DNA from 2 places in the Paenibacillus sp. FSL P4-0081 genome. Region 2 is predicted to be linked to the other one. Evidence: riboswitches for the same ligand, from Rfam matches in the RefSeq annotation. Region 2 holds a riboswitch; the other holds the start of a gene.
What was found. Region 2 has a riboswitch for glycine ahead of gcvT (glycine cleavage system aminomethyltransferase GcvT). Riboswitches for the same ligand answer to the same signal wherever they lie in the genome.
Positions count from the first base shown of each region.

Region 1: another riboswitch for glycine. It lies ahead of P40081_RS35365 (amino acid permease); the one in region 2 lies ahead of gcvT (glycine cleavage system aminomethyltransferase GcvT).

Region 1 covers NZ_CP009280.1:8,279,506-8,287,602, reverse strand. Annotated here, with positions in the region: gene P40081_RS35380 (xylulokinase) at 52-1,665, shown strand; gene P40081_RS35375 (L-ribulose-5-phosphate 4-epimerase) at 1,669-2,364, shown strand; gene araA (L-arabinose isomerase) at 2,405-3,829, shown strand; glycine riboswitch at 4,295-4,374, shown strand; gene P40081_RS35365 (amino acid permease) at 4,525-5,901, shown strand; gene P40081_RS35360 (Crp/Fnr family transcriptional regulator) at 5,965-6,561, shown strand; gene P40081_RS35355 (DUF4386 domain-containing protein) at 6,518-7,225, opposite strand; gene P40081_RS35350 (methyl-accepting chemotaxis protein) at 7,445-8,097, shown strand, end outside.
Region 2 covers NZ_CP009280.1:7,771,663-7,779,759, forward strand. Annotated here, with positions in the region: gene P40081_RS33165 (OmpA/MotB family protein) at 1-591, shown strand, start outside; gene P40081_RS33170 (hypothetical protein) at 676-1,308, shown strand; gene gcvH (glycine cleavage system protein GcvH) at 1,442-1,834, opposite strand; glycine riboswitch at 2,019-2,114, shown strand; glycine riboswitch at 2,118-2,217, shown strand; gene gcvT (glycine cleavage system aminomethyltransferase GcvT) at 2,304-3,425, shown strand; gene gcvPA (aminomethyl-transferring glycine dehydrogenase subunit GcvPA) at 3,425-4,777, shown strand; gene gcvPB (aminomethyl-transferring glycine dehydrogenase subunit GcvPB) at 4,774-6,234, shown strand; gene P40081_RS33195 (helix-turn-helix domain-containing protein) at 6,353-7,159, opposite strand; gene P40081_RS33200 (hypothetical protein) at 7,381-7,731, shown strand; gene P40081_RS33205 (ABC transporter ATP-binding protein) at 7,934-8,097, shown strand, end outside.

The DNA.
Region 1 (8,097 bases), 510 kb from region 2:
TTCTTTCCATTTCTATTATAACAGTTTGGTTCAGAGAGGAGTAACGTGGGCATGGATCAGAACATCGGGCAAGCGATACTTAAGGGAGAAACTTCACTGGGTATCGAATTTGGATCCACACGTATCAAGGCAGTACTGATTGATCAGCGTTTCGAGACCATCGCATCCGGAAGCTTCGAGTGGGAGAATCTGCTTGAGGGCGGGTACTGGACGTATCATTTGACAGACATTATCAAGGGCCTGCAGGAGGCTTACCGTGAACTGAAGCAGGTAGTCCAGCAGAAATACGGTATTACGCTTAAGATCGTCGGTTCTATCGGGTTCTCGGCAATGATGCACGGATATATGGCTTTTGACAGCGCAGGTGAGCTGCTGGTTCCGTTCCGGACCTGGCGTAATGCAACAACCGGTGCTGCGGCCAAAGAATTAACGGAGGTCTTCCAGTTCAACATCCCTGAACGCTGGACCATAGCGCACCTGTATCAGGCGATACTGAACGGGGAAGAGCATGTGCCTCAGGCGGAGTTCGTAACAACGCTGGGCGGGTATATTCACTGGCTGCTGACCGGCAGCAAGGCGATCGGGATCGGCGATGCTTCGGGGGTTTTCCCGATAGATGAGGCCACGCAGGATTACAATGCAGCGATGGTTGCACAGTTCGATGAACTTATTGCAGATAAGGGCTACCCTTGGAAGCTGAAAGATATTCTCCCTAAAGTGTATACTGCGGGCGAGCAGGCGGGGCTATTAACAGAAACGGGTGCGTTAATTCTGGATACGTCCGGGGAGCTGCAGCCGGGTATTCCGCTGTGTCCTCCGGAAGGCGACGCCGGAACAGGTATGGTTGCTACGAACAGTGTCCGCAAACGGACCGGTAACATCTCCGTAGGCACTTCCGTGTTTGCAATGATCGTGCTGGAGAAGGATCTTACAGCCGTATATCCGGAGATTGATATGGTTACTACTCCAGACGGCAGTCCGGTCGGCATGGTTCATGCCAACAACTGTTCCAGTGATCTCAACGCCTGGATCGGGTTGTTCCGTGAATTCTCGGAGGCAATGGGCTTTAAGTCTGATCCCGGCCAGCTGTTCAGTGTCCTGTTCAATAAGGCACTGGAGGCGGATGCCGATGGCGGCGGTCTGCTGAGCTACGGGTATTTCTCCGGGGAGAATATTACCGGGATTGAGAAAGGCCGGCCGTTGTTTGTACGCTCACCGGAGAGCCGCTTCAATCTGGCCAACTTCATGCGGACGCATTTATTCTCCGCTTTTGGCGCGCTGAAGATCGGAATGGATATTCTGACCAAGCAGGAGCAAGTGTCGATCGACAGCATTCTGGCTCACGGCGGATTATTCAAAACTCCTGTTGTCGGGCAAAAAATCGTGGCCGCTGCAATGAACGTCCCTGTCTCGGTCATGGCAACAGCCGGAGAAGGCGGCGCATGGGGGATGGCGATTCTGGCCTCTTACATGCAGAACAAAGCACAGCAGGAGCGTCTTGATGACTTCCTTGACCACAAGGTATTTAAGGATGTGGAAGGACAAATCATCCATCCGGATGCGGCTGATGTGAAGGGCTTCGAGCTGTTCATGGAACGTTATACTGCAGGGATCGCGATCGAGCAGGCTGCTGTAGATCATCTGGTAGAAAACGGGAGGGGTTAACCTATGTTGGAGCAACTGAAAGAAGAGGTATTCGAGGCCAATCTGGACCTGCCTAAGCATGGACTCGTCAAATACACCTGGGGCAATGTGAGCGCAGTTGACCGTGAGAAAGGCGTATTCGTCATCAAACCAAGCGGCGTCAGCTATGACAAAATGAAGCCTAGCGATATGGTCGTAGTGGATTTCGACGGTAACGTGGTTGAAGGGGAGATGAGACCATCCTCGGATACACCGACCCATGCCGTACTCTACAAGCATTATGCAGAAATCGGCGGCATCGTGCACACGCATTCGACCTGGGCGACCATCTGGGCGCAGGCCGGGCTGGATGTTGCTGTAATGGGCACGACACATGCCGACACCTTCTATGGCGCGGTACCCTGCGCACGCTTCCTGACGCAGGAGGAGGTTGACCGCGGGTATGAAGCGGAGACCGGACGCGTGATCATTGAGACTTTTGAACAGCGGGGCCTTGATATTATGGCAGTTCCCGGCGTCTTGCTGAAAGGCCATGGCCCGTTCACCTGGGGGAAGAATGCCCATGATGCAGTGATGAACAGCGTGGTGCTGGAGGAAGTGTCCAAGCTGAACCATTTTGCCCGCGAGCTGAACCATTTCGCTGAAGAATTGCCGCAGCGGATTCTGGATAAACACTATCTGCGCAAGCATGGTAAAGGCGCTTATTACGGTCAGAAATAATCTGATTTATATATTATCCAAGAGAAGAGGATGAAATAATATGTCAACAGTAAGCGCTAAGCAATTCTGGTTTGTTGTAGGATCACAGCATCTGTACGGAGAAGAAGCCCTCGGTGAAGTTAAAGCTCATGCACAGGAGATGACGGATGCCCTCAATAACAGCGGTGTGCTGCCTTATCCGCTGGTGCTGCAGGATCTGGCGGTCAGTGCAGACAAAATCACTTCGATCATGAAAGAAGTCAACTACCGTGACGAGGTTGCCGGTGTGATTACCTGGATGCATACCTTCTCCCCGGCCAAAATGTGGATCCGCGGCACGAAGCTGCTGCAGAAGCCGCTTCTGCACCTGGCTACACAGTACAATGAGAGCATTCCTTGGGCTACACTGGATATGGACTTCATGAACCTGAACCAGGCTGCCCATGGCGACCGTGAATACGGGTTCATCAATGCCCGCCTGAAGAAACAGAACAAAGTGGTGGTAGGGTACTGGGAACGCGCCGAAGTCCAGAAGCAAATTGCCGAATGGATGGACGTTGCCGTTGCGTATAACGAAAGCTTCAACATCAAAGTGGCCCGCTTCGGCGACAACATGCGTAACGTGGGCGTTACCGAAGGCGACAAGGTAGAAGCCCAGATTCAGTTCGGCTGGACCGTGGATTACTTCGGGATCGGCGACCTGGTTGCGTATGTAAACGAAGTGAAGGAAGAAGAAATTGATGCGCTGTTCGCTGAATATGCAGAGCAATATGATTTCGATTACGGTTCATACAGCAAAGAAGCATGGGAAGCCAGCGTGAAGGTACAGGCCAGCTATGAAATTGCCCTCAAACGCTTCCTGGATGCCGGCAACTACAATGCGTTCACTTCGAACTTCGAAGACCTGCACGGCATGAAGCAGCTTCCGGGTCTTGCCGTTCAGCGTCTGATGGCACAAGGCTACGGCTTCGCCGGCGAAGGGGACTGGAAGACAGCGGCCCTGGACCGCCTGATGAAGGTGATGAGCCACAACCTGAACACCGGATTCATGGAAGATTACACCTACGAAATGGCTGCCGGACAGGAAGCGATTCTGCAGTCCCACATGCTTGAGGTTGACCCGAGCCTGGCCAGCAACAAGCCGAAGGTGCTTGTGTCTCCGCTGGGTATCGGCGACCGCGAAGATCCGGCCCGTCTCGTATTCGACGGCAAGGCTGGCGAAGGCGTCGTGGTATCGATGGCTGACTTCGGCACTCATTACAAGCTGCTGATCAATGAAGTTACTGCCTTCGAGCCGACGGTTCCGGCTCCGAATCTTCCGGTGGCCCGCGTGCTCTGGCAGGTGAAGCCTAACTTCCAGGATGGAATTAAGGCATGGATCGAGAACGGCGGCGGTCACCATACCGTGGTGTCGCTCAACTTGACTACAGATCAGATCGTAACCTACGCCAAGCTGGTTGGCCTGGATTATGTAATCATTAAATAAATAGCGGAATAATGTTGGATCAAATGAGCGGATGGGCTTTTGCCTGTCTGCTTTTTTTTAATGCAGAGCCAAGGTATTACCGGCAAACTCATCCTCCGTGCCCGTGATTTTCTAAAATCCTGTACAAAATACAACATTCGCTTCATTAAATTGGACTAAATCGAAAATTGTTGTACAAAAGGCAGCATTTCTCCTCCTTCATACGGTTTAGCGTGGAAATTGTTGTATTTCATACAACAATCTATCTAAACAACCGGGTATCTGCGCATCCAAGTTGCAAAACGTACAACATTTATGCCGCTGTAGTGCAGGAGCGCACCCTAGACATCTAGCCATAGGTAGGAGACTTTTATCACTGTTCAATACTCACATGCCGAGTAATATGTTAGAATATCAGAATGCATTAACGCTTCACCAATTTAATACATCACACGGGCTATGATTGCTATGGATCACACTATAGCAGGAGCAGCTTCTGGAGAGACTGCGGGAGACCGCAGCGCCGAAGGGTTCACAATCTCAGGCAAAAGGACAGAAGAGTACGGAATTTGTATTTGTTATGCTGATTAATTACGGTCAGCGGCGCAGGTAGCTTATTTTGATATTCTTATGAACCGGGAGATTGGATGATATCCAATCTCTTTTTTATGTTATTTGGCAGCATAGCGTTGTACACATTAAGGGGGAAAAAGGCAATGGCACAGACAGAATTAAAGAGAGATTTGGCGAACCGTCATGTACAGCTGATCGCTATCGGCGGCACGATTGGTACGGGGTTATTCCTGGGATCAGGCAGAGCGATTCAGCAGGCCGGCCCGTCCATTATGATCACGTATTTACTCGTGGGAATTGCCGTGTTTTTTGTGATGAGGGCGCTGGGTGAGCTGCTGCTCTCCAAAGCGGGATATCAATCTTTTACGGACATTGCTGAAGACTATCTGGGGCCGCGGGCTGCGTTCATTACAGGCTGGACCTACTGGTTCTGCTGGATTATGACGGCGATGGCGGATGTGATTGCAGTGGGCGTCTATGTGCAGTACTGGTTCGATATCCCGCAGTGGGTGCCGGCTGTCATCTGCCTGATTATCCTGTTAGGACTCAATTTGTTAACGGTCAAAAGCTTCGGCGAACTCGAATTCTGGTTTGCGCTAATCAAAGTCGTCACGATTCTTGCCTTAATTGGCCTGGGAATCATTCTGCTGGTCATCGGGTTCAAGACGGATGCGGGATCGGTGAGCGTCCGCAATCTCTGGGAGCACGGGGGTGTGTTCCCGAATGGTGTCAAGGGCTTCTTATTTTCCTTCCAGATGGTTGTGTTCGCTTATGTCGGTGTGGAGCTTGTGGGTGTATCAGCCGCAGAAACAGCAGATCCGGAGAAAAATATCCCCTCGGCGATTAACAAGATTCCTCTGCGGATTCTCTTCTTCTATGTGGGCGCGCTCTTCGTCCTGCTGTGCATTAACCCGTGGACCCAGCTCAGTGCAGCTGAAAGTCCTTTTGTGCGAACCTTCAGCCTGGTCGGGATTCCGGTTGCTGCGGGCATTATCAATTTCGTCGTCTTAACCTCAGCAGCTTCCGCCTGCAACAGCGGGATGTTCTCAACCAGCCGGATTCTGTATAATCTGAGCAGAAGGAATCAGGCCTCCCCGCAGCTCGGCAAGCTGAACCGAAATCATGTGCCTGCTAACTCTTTATTTATTTCTACAATAGTTATATCGGCCGGGGCGCTGCTTAGCAAGCTTATTCCGGGCCAGGCCTTCGGCATCGTTACAACGATCAGTGCCATTTGCTTCATCTGGGTGTGGGGGGTTGTGCTCGTATGTCATATCAAATATAAGAGGAACCGCCCGGACTTACATGCCTCGTCCAAATTCAAAGCACCGTTCACACCGGTCATTAATTATGCGGTATTAACGTTGTTTGCTGCTATTCTGATCATTATGCTGTTCGCAGATGATACCCGTCCGGCGCTGCTGTTTACGCCCCTATGGTTCATTCTGTTGTTCGTCCTGTACTCCATGCGGAGCAAGAAGGAGAAAAGTGATGCCGATGTTAGTATAATCAATACATGAGTGCAAGAATGTTCAAACGCTACTGACATGTTGTCAGTAGCGTTATAAGGAGGAATCCGAAACATGAAGCATAGATTACTCCAATATATGACCCGGCTGACCTCCCTCAGTGAAGAGCAGCAGCAGGCCATTCTGGAGGAGATTCTTGTTGAGGAATACAGCAAGGGAGCCACGCTGCTTAGGCAGGGGGAGGTTCCCGGTCATTGCTATTTCGTGTTAAAAGGATGCGTACGGCAGCATAGTGTTGACGTCACAGGCCGCGACATCACCTCGAATTTCTACACAGAGGAGCAGGCGATCGCTATCTTCAATGCGCATAAAGAGGATGCCTCGTCGGAATACAGCCTGACTTGTCTGGAGGACTGCGTACTGGTTGTCGGTGCGCTGAATACCGAGAGGGAAATGTACGCCAGACACACGCAGCTGGAGCTGATGACACGCCGGATGATCGAGGAGAATTTCGGACAGGTGCAGGCGGAATTCGCCGCCTTCATTGCGGCATCCCCCGAAGACCGCCTCAAGGCACTGCTGCATCGGAGGCCCGGCCTGATCAGCCGCGTCCCCCAGCATCAGCTGGCCAGCTATCTCGGGATGACACCGGAGTCGCTCAGCCGGATTAAGAAGCGGCTTGAGCGCGAACACGCGCAGCCGGGACTTTGAACAGCAGCCAGATGCCAAGCCCCAGCTCCCCTGCGGTCATCGGCAGCATGAACACCCATTTGATGATTTGGAGGAATTCTCCATACCCGGGCACAAGTGTGCCGCACAGATGAACCATAATATAGCCGAAGCCTGCCAGCAGCAGCAGCACACTGACGGGCTTCGGAATATTCTCCGAACATACCGCCAGCACACCTATAATCAGCAGATGCCCCCCGAACAGAATCAAACCAGCCGACCATACCGCTTCAAAAGCATGAAGATGAAGCATGACCTCCGCCTGCAGCTCCCCTCGTGTGAAGCCGGAAAGCGCAACCTCCCTGTTACCGGTAAGAAGTGATACCACGATCAGACTGGAGACAGCAACCCCCAACACTGCCGTATAAGCCAGGCGCAGCCATGCTCCCAGCAGGGACAGGCCCGGATGCACAGGCTTCAGCACCAGATATAAGGCCCAGGCAGCTGCCGCATCACAGGCCATAATCAGTACCCAGCCCAGAATCCCGGCCCTGAACAGCGACGGAGAGGCCTGAAGATTGGCGAAGGTACCAGCGGCATCTCCATCCACTACCAGACTCCCTTGGACATATCCGTACGAGAGCGCGGCGGCAACCGCCATTACAATGAGCGATATTCCCCCGGTTCGAGCCACTGCAGCAGACATTAGCATAACCCCCTGATTGATTATTGATTGTGGTTATATTGTACTAAGGCGCCTGCAGGGCTTCATTGACTTAAGTTAAGAGGACATGATTAAATTTTAAATATTAAGTTTTTGAATAAAGGATAGTCATTGAAAAATGTCGAACCTTAATCTAGATATTTCTGTACTGTGCAATGAAGCGATTTAATGAAGTGATTTAATGAAGGAGAACCCACATCCATGAAGAACATTATCCGCTCCCTTGAAGATATAGTGAACCTGGCACCGGTCCTGAAAGCTGCTTTTCCCTATGATGTATCTATTGCTGTCTGTGATGTGGAGAAGTTCATCGCTTATTTCCCTGGAACGTCCATTGATCTGGGAATTCGGGCAGGACAGATAATTCTTGCGGACGAACCTCTGTATCATGCGCTGAGAAATGATGAATTCTCGAAAGCTAATGTCCCTAAGGACTACTATGGGTATGAATTCGTCGGTACGGTTCTTCCGGTACACGGAGAGGATGGAAGCGTCTGCGGGGCGGTCTGCATCCAGGTCCGCAGACAGACCGAGCTGCGCGAAATCGCTGATCAGATCTCGGTCTCCCTAAATCAGGCTAACGCCCGGATTGGGCATGTGGCAGAGGGCTCGGGGCTGCTTGCCGATTTCTCGCAGAAGCTGCTGCTCCAGTCAGAAACGACCGCCGAAAGTGTCAAAAAAAGCGATGAAGTGCTGGCTGTCCTCAGAAAGGTCGCCGACCAGACGAATCTGCTCGGGATTAATGCAGCCATTGAGGCTGCCCACGCAGGAGAGAAGGGGCGGGGATTCGATGTTGTAGCGAAAGAAATCCGCAAATTCTCGAAGGAAACCGAGCAGTCTGCGCAGCGGATCCG
Region 2 (8,097 bases):
GGGGGCAATGTGAAGGAGAATGGTTCGAACGGAACCGGGACGGGCACGGATACCTCCGGGCAAAACGGGGAGACTGCCGAACACCAGCCTTCGGCGCGTGAGCTCGCTTTTCGTGAGCAGGAGGCCAAACTGGCCGCGCTCATGGGTGTAATCACCAAATACGTGGAAGATAACAACCTTGGGGAGCAGATCTTTGTAGCGGATAAACCGCAGGGCATTGCCATCACGCTTAGCGACCGGTTCCTGTTCGATGCCGGCAAAGCCGAGCTGAAATCACCTGCCTTCCCGGCACTGCGCCAGCTCTCCGGCCTGTTCCGCGGAATCGGTGCCACGATCAGCATCGAAGGCCATACCGACAATGTCCCGGTAACCGCCGCTTCAGATTACACGGATAACTGGGAGCTATCCGGCGCCCGCGCACTCTCTGTGCTGCGCTTCTTCCTGGATAACGAGGGGCTTAGCCCCGATACTTTCCAATATGCCGGTTACGCGGATACCAGACCTGCTTACGATAACACTACCGTTGAAGGACGGCAGAAGAACCGCCGGGTCGAACTTATTGTCCTGCGGCAGCTTCAAGAGGAAGAATAACACGTATCTGCAAGCGAATCAGCTCAGAGATCTGCAGATGAGAAGGCACGGCAACCATTTGCTAGTATAAGGAGATTGAACGCTATGCAGACTACAAACGGAACGACACCGGACGCCACCCGTTTTCTCTATTTTCTGCGGCAGCTGGTTTCGCTGATCATGATTGTTTTTGCCCAGGGAATAATTACCTTTTTCATTGGTTTATTATCTGTATTTATGATGTTCTTCTCCTCCGATTACTTCTGGGGGGACCTGGCCCATGTGTATCCTCCCGATAAACTGATGTATATAGGCATTGACTTCCTTATTGCCGGCGCAGCCTTTGCCCTGCCCTGGCTCGGGGTCTGGTGGATGCTGTACGGTTTGTCCGAGGATGGACGCATCCGCTGTTTCCCTCTTCTTTTACTCTTCGCTTATCTGACATTTGTGATCCTCTTTCTGCAGATCAATCCGGTCTATAACCCGGAAGCCATGATCCCTTCCTCCGCCGGGGAATCCACCTTTCTGGTCTGTATGGGCATGTCTGCCGTGGTGCTTTTCCCGTTTTATTCGGCCGGTGTGTATTACTTCGTGCTCAAACCCAATACCCGTCCCAGAAAAAGATACCGGTTCCTATTGCTGTGCCTTATCTTTGCCGTTGCGGGTCTGGCTCTGCTCCCCGCCCTTTGGCACTTGGCTCCCCGCATTTATCCGGGGCTGCTCAGCTTTCCGGAGTGATACAGAAACGCAAAAAGACAGACCTCTCACATTAGTGACATCTAATGTAATAAGAGAAGCCTGCCGTGTTCATCTGTCCGTAAATCCAGTTCAGTCATCTATTCTAATAATCCGGGTACATAAACGGTTGAAACTATTCCCCAACCAATTCCTTATAAGCAGCCGCATCCAGTAGGCCGGAACCTGCCTCGGCAAACTCACCGTCAAGCTCCAGCTCAAAAATCCAACCGCCGCCGTATGGCTGATCATTGATCAGCTCCGGACTGGATTCGAGTGCGTCGTTGATCTTGGTTACCTTGCCGGATACCGGCGAGTACAGCTCCGACACCGTCTTAACAGACTCGATACTGCCTACGCTGTCGCCCGCGGAAATGGCTGCGCCGACTTCCGGAAACTCAACAAACACGATGTCGCCCAATAAATGCTGCGCATGATCCGTAATTCCCACACGTACTACGCGTCCTTCACCCTGCTGTGCCCATTCATGCTCTTCGCTGTATAGCAGGTTGTCCAACACTTCACTCATTTCCAAGCCGCCTCTTTTCCACATTTGGAGTTCTAAATTTAGTTATAGCCTAAGTTATGACCTTGCCTAATGTCAATATAACTGACAGGAAAATTAAATTTGTCATCTTTTTGACGTTTTTTGATTGACAGCGTGCTTGTAAACCCGGTTTAATGGAGTCAGTAGAAAAACATATGGTTTGCGAATGATGGCATAGGGAGAGACTGACCCTCAGGGGCAGCGCCGAAGGAGTAAGCCCGGGATGGGTGAATCTCTCAGGCAAAAGGACCTTTGCCGGACGCATCTCTGGAGAGCATCCACAGCCTGGACAACAGGAAACGGATCACCAACGGGGAAACCTGCGGGCATAATAGCAGGGTAACTCTCAGGTACAAAGGACAGAGCGAACGTCTATTGATGCATGTTTGATGTGCATTGATGGACTTTCGCCTGTCCTTTTTTGCATGTAAACAGACTAAGGGGTGACACGATGGAGTCTTTGAGAAGAACGCCTTTTTATGATCTCTATGCCGCTTATGCGGAGTCCAGATGCATTGATTTCGGCGGCTGGGAGCTGCCGGTGCAGTTTACTGGCATCGTTAAGGAACATGAAGCGGTCCGCCAGCAGGCCGGACTGTTCGATGTATCGCATATGGGTGAATTCATGGTTGACGGCAGCGGCGCTGAAGCCTTCCTGCAGCAGTTGACCACAAATGACGTCAGCCGCCTTGCAGACGGCGCGGCGCAGTATACCCTGATGCTCTATCCGAGCGGCGGCGTAGTAGATGATCTGCTCGTCTACCGCCTGGGCCATGAGCGCTATATGCTCGTCGTGAACGCCTCCAATATCGACAAGGACTTCCAGTGGCTGCAGGAACATCTCACCGCTGAATTCAGCGGTGTCAGCCTGAAGAACGTCTCTGATGAGACGCTGCTGCTCGCTCTGCAGGGTCCGCTGGCTGAGACGATTCTGGCCGAAGTTACCTCTGCCCCGCTCGCAGAGCTGAAGCCCTTCCACTTCATCGAACACGCCGAGGTCTGCGGCGTATCTGTACTGCTCTCCCGCACCGGCTATACCGGGGAGGACGGCTTTGAGCTGTACGCCCCGGTCCACACAGCGGCTGCACTCTGGAATGGTCTGCTGGCCGCAGGCGCGCCGCATGGCCTGACCCCTGCCGGACTGGGCGCACGCGACACGCTCCGCTTCGAAGCCAAGCTGCCGCTGTACGGCCAGGAGCTCTCGGCGGATATTACGCCGCTCGAAGCGGGTGTCCAGTTCTTCGTGAAGCTGGACAAAGCGGATTTCATCGGCCGTGATGCCTTGCTGAAGCAGAAGGAAGCCGGTCTCCCGCGCCGCCTTGTGGGGCTTGAAATGATCGACCGCGGGATTCCCCGCTCCCATTATCCTGTATATGCCGACGGTGTGAAGATCGGTGAAGTCACAACCGGTACCCAATCCCCAACGCTGAAGCGGAATCTCGGACTTGCCCTGCTGGATGCTGCCTATACTGAGATCGGCACAGAGGTGTATGTGGAGATCCGCGGCAAGCAACTGAAGGCTGCCGTGATCAAAGCCCCGTTCTACAAAAAGAGCCAAGGAGTGAAGCCGTAATGAAGCACCGCTATCTGCCTATGACGGAGCAAGACCGCGCAGAAATGATGGAGACTGTCGGGATTCAGTCCATCGATGAGCTATTCGCTGATATCCCTCAATCTGTCCGCTACCAGGGAACGATGCCGATGTCCGGCCCGCTGGACGAATATGCGCTGCTGCGCCATATGAAGGGTCTGGCTGACAAGAATGCCGACTTTGATACCCATGCCAGCTTCCTTGGCGCCGGCCTCTATGACCACCACATTCCTGTTGTCATTAACCATATTATTTCCCGTTCGGAATTCTATACTGCCTATACCCCTTATCAGCCGGAAATCAGCCAGGGCGAGCTTCAGGCAATCTTCGAATTCCAGTCCTATATCTGTGAGCTGACCGGTATGAAGGTCGCCAATGCCAGTATGTATGACGGCGCAACGGCCTTCTCCGAAGCAGCCGTGCTGGCCACAGGCGCCACGAAACGCAAAAAGCTGATTGTCTCCCGTACGGTTCATCCGGAAGCCCGCCAGGTGCTGCGTACTTCGGCCAATGCCTGGGGCCTGCAAATCGTGGAAATCGATTATAAGGACGGGGTTACCGATCTTGCCAAGCTGGCTGAGGCCATTGATGCCGATACTGCCGCCGTTCTGGTCCAGTCGCCCAACTTCTTCGGCGGCATCGAGGATCTGCGCCAGATTGAGCCGTTGATCCACGCCGTCAAGGGATTGCTCGTGGTCAGCGCGAATCCCATTGCACTCGGCGTGCTGGAAACGCCCGGCAAGCTGGGCGCCGACATCGTAGTCGGCGATGCACAGCCGCTGGGTATCGCTGCATCGCTCGGAGGACCAACCTGCGGATTCTTCGCGGTTGCCGAACCGCTGATGCGCCGCATGCCGGGCCGGATCGTCGGCCAGACCGTTGACCGTAACGGCAAGCGCGGCTTCGTCTTGACCCTGCAGGCGCGTGAGCAGCATATCCGCCGCGAGAAAGCGACGTCGAATATCTGCTCCAACCAGGCGCTGCTGGCGTTATGCGCATCCGTCTACTTGTCCGTGATGGGCAAGGAGGGCATGCGTGAGGTTGGTGAGCTTAATATCCGCAAGAGCCATTACGCCGCCGGAAGGCTGGCTGAAATTACCGGAGCGGAGCACGTCTTCACCGCCCCGTTCTTCAATGAATTTGTCCTGAAGCTCCCGGAAGGCAGCAGCGTCACTGAAGTGAACTCCAGGCTGCTGAAGGCAGGTTATCTGGGCGGCTACGATCTGGGCCGCGAGTATCCCGAGCTGGCCGGACATATGCTTGTTGCCGTGACCGAAAAAAGAAGCAAAACCGAAATTGACGAATTCGCCACTGCACTGGAGGGCTGTATATGAAACCGGAACAAACCCTGATTTTTGAATTAAGCCGTCCCGGCCGCTCGGCGTACTCATTGCCGCTATGTGATGTGCCGCAGGAAGAGAGCATCAGCTCACTGATTCCTGAGGGCTTGCTCCGCAGCGAGCCGGTAGTGCTGCCGGAAGTCTCCGAAGTGGATGTTATCCGCCACTATACTGCCCTGTCCCGGCGTAACTTCGGGGTCGATAACGGCTTCTATCCGCTCGGCTCCTGTACGATGAAATATAATCCGAAGATCAATGAGGATGTGGCCCGCTTCCCCGGCCTTGCCAAGATCCATCCGTACCAGCCGGAAGAGAGTATCCAGGGTGCACTTGAGCTGATGTATACGCTGCAAAAGGATCTCGCCGGACTGACCGGCATGGATGCCGTCTCCCTGCAGCCTGCCGCCGGTGCCCATGGCGAATGGACCGGCCTGATGATGATCCGCGCCTACCATGAGAGCCGCGGCGAGGTCCGCTCCAAGGTCATCGTGCCGGATTCCTCGCACGGTACCAACCCGGCCAGCGCCGCAGCCGCCGGACTCGACACCGTCACCATCCCTTCCAATGATAAGGGAATGGTCGACCTCGAAGCGCTGAAGGCCGCGGTCGGCAGCGACACCGCCGCGCTGATGCTCACGAACCCGAGTACTCTCGGACTGTTCGAGACGCAGATCGTCGAGATCGCCGCGATTGTCCATGAAGCCGGCGGATTGCTCTATTATGACGGAGCGAATTCCAACGCCATCATGGGCATCACCCGCCCGGGCGATATGGGCTTCGATGTGGTCCATCTCAACCTGCACAAGACGATGAGTACGCCGCACGGCGGCGGCGGTCCGGGAGCCGGACCGGTCGGCGTGAAGGCGAAGCTGATTCCGTTCCTGCCCCAGCCGTCGGTTGCGCAGAACGAAGACGGCAGCTTCTCGCTTGACTCCGGCGGGCCGCAATCTATTGGCCGCGTCAAAGCCTTTTATGGCAACTTCGGTATTCTGGTCCGCGCTTACGCCTATATCCGCACCTACGGCCCGGACGGACTGCGCGAGGTGTCCGAGAACGCTGTGCTGAATGCCAATTACATGATGCACCGTCTGGCACCTTATTTCGAAATTCCATTCCCGGGTGTCTGCAAGCATGAATTCGTCATGTCCGGCAGAAACCTCAAGCAGTACGGCGTACGTACCCTGGATGTTGCCAAACGGCTGCTGGACTTCGGCTACCATCCGCCGACTGTGTACTTCCCGCTGACCGTAGAGGAATGTATGATGATCGAGCCGACTGAAACCGAAAGCAAGGAAACGCTGGACGGCTTCATTGAGACGATGATTCAGATCGTTAAGGAAGCGCAGGAGACACCTGAGGTCGTTATTAATGCTCCGCATACCACGGAGATCAGCCGTCTGGATGAGACCCAGGCCGCGCGGAAGCCGGTCCTGAACTGCTCCTGCGGCTAAACGCGACTTGCGGCAACACGCAGGCGAATTAACTTCACCGCAAATAAATAGCCGGGCAAGCGATACGCTAGTATCACTGCCCGGCTATTCTTATGTATATATAGGCTTTGCGCGCCTTCTATGGCGTAAGCCGTTTGACGAACTGGAAGCGGTCATTCACCCGCATTTTACTGTAAATACTCTTCAGCATATTCCGAACCGTGCCTTCACTGATGCCCAGATCACTCCCGATGTGCAGCGCGCTTTTCTCAAGTAACCATAGCCGTGCTACATCCTGCTCCCGCGCTGTCAGCTTATATTCCTGTAAAGTGGCTTCCAGGCGGTATTGCTGCATCTCCGGGTTCTTCTCCATCCACTTCTCCATAATATTCTCGGCAATCTGCTGCACGAACGGAATCGCGAATTCAATCGGTTCTCCTCTATTAAAAGAAATGTCCACATATCCGAAGACGGTATCCTCATTCTGCAGCGGAGCACACACACAGTTCCAGTTCTGGAAGGCCTGGTCGGAATGTTCCACCCCCCTCACTACCCCGATGCAATTCATCTCCATGGCCAAGGATACGGCATTCATGCCCGAGCGCTGCCTGCATAAGCTAACCCCCGGACGCAGCTCCGCCTGTTCCATCTCATCCCGGGTAACCGGAGAAGAACAGACCAGCTCCAGAATGGTACCCGCCTTGTCCGTCAGGAATACAACATAAGGAATAGAGAGCAGCTGGCTTAATTTATTCATTTCACTGCGGATGGAAGATATCATGGCTCTGTGATAGATATGCTCCTTCGATTCTTCTGGAAAAGAAACCCCGGACTGCCCGCTATGTAATTCGATTTGCTCTGCGTCAAGCGGCCGGAAAGCTTCAAGCTGCTGTGCTTCCAAATCTCCGGGCACGCTCCATGCTCTCGATTGATCAAAGATTCTCACGACGATCCTCCTCCATTTTTACCATTTCCTATATAACCGATTTTAAAAGAAAGTATTATAACATACAATCACGGAATAAAAAACATTCAGCATTGGACCTGTAAATGAACCTGCAAGCGCTGTAAAATAGAAAAATCTGCAGTCAAAAATCACAAGTGAAAACGGCTATGTTGTCTTGAAATAAGGATAAGGACCGTACCGTTTGAGCAAGGAGGTTCTACATGCTTCGCATCGGCTATATCTCGGCACTCCTGAATCTGGCAACCGCTATGGTATCATTCATGCGCTTCGGCAGTAATTATGCACTGGCGATCATGATAAGCCATACACTAATGATCTTCCTGGGTTACAGGCTGCTCCGCTCCAAAAGCAATCTGGCCCTAATCCCGCTGCTCACGGTCAGCTGCTCCTTCCTGATGTACAACGTGGTCTATGTTCTATTGAAGCAGATCAACCTTGTAGACCTGTACGCTGTAGACTGGAGACTGGAAGTTCAGCTGTTGCTGCCACTATTAATAGGGTTACTCCTCAAAGCCATTCTCGAACGAAGCGGCAAATCCCGGTTAGTCTAGTTAACCAGGGTAGCCGCTTTTTTGCAGCATCATTCGCCATAATAATCTAAATAAATATATTCATTCGATGGATTATGATAGTTTTCGACATTGCCGCAGTGATATATTTATTCATACGTCTTTTACATAGATTAGGATTCAGAAATTTATATGCTGCGATAAAGCGAACGCGCTTTCAAAGTAACTTTCAGGAGGGTTAGCCTTGAGTATTATTGAAGCCAGAGGGCTGAGCAAGTCATTTATGCAGGCAGTGAAGGAGCCGGGCCTGGGGGGAGCGGTTAAGCACCTCTTCCTCCCCCGGCATATTGAGAAGGTGGCGGTTAAGCCGCTGGATTTGAGTGTAGAGGCAGGCGAGACGGTGGCCTA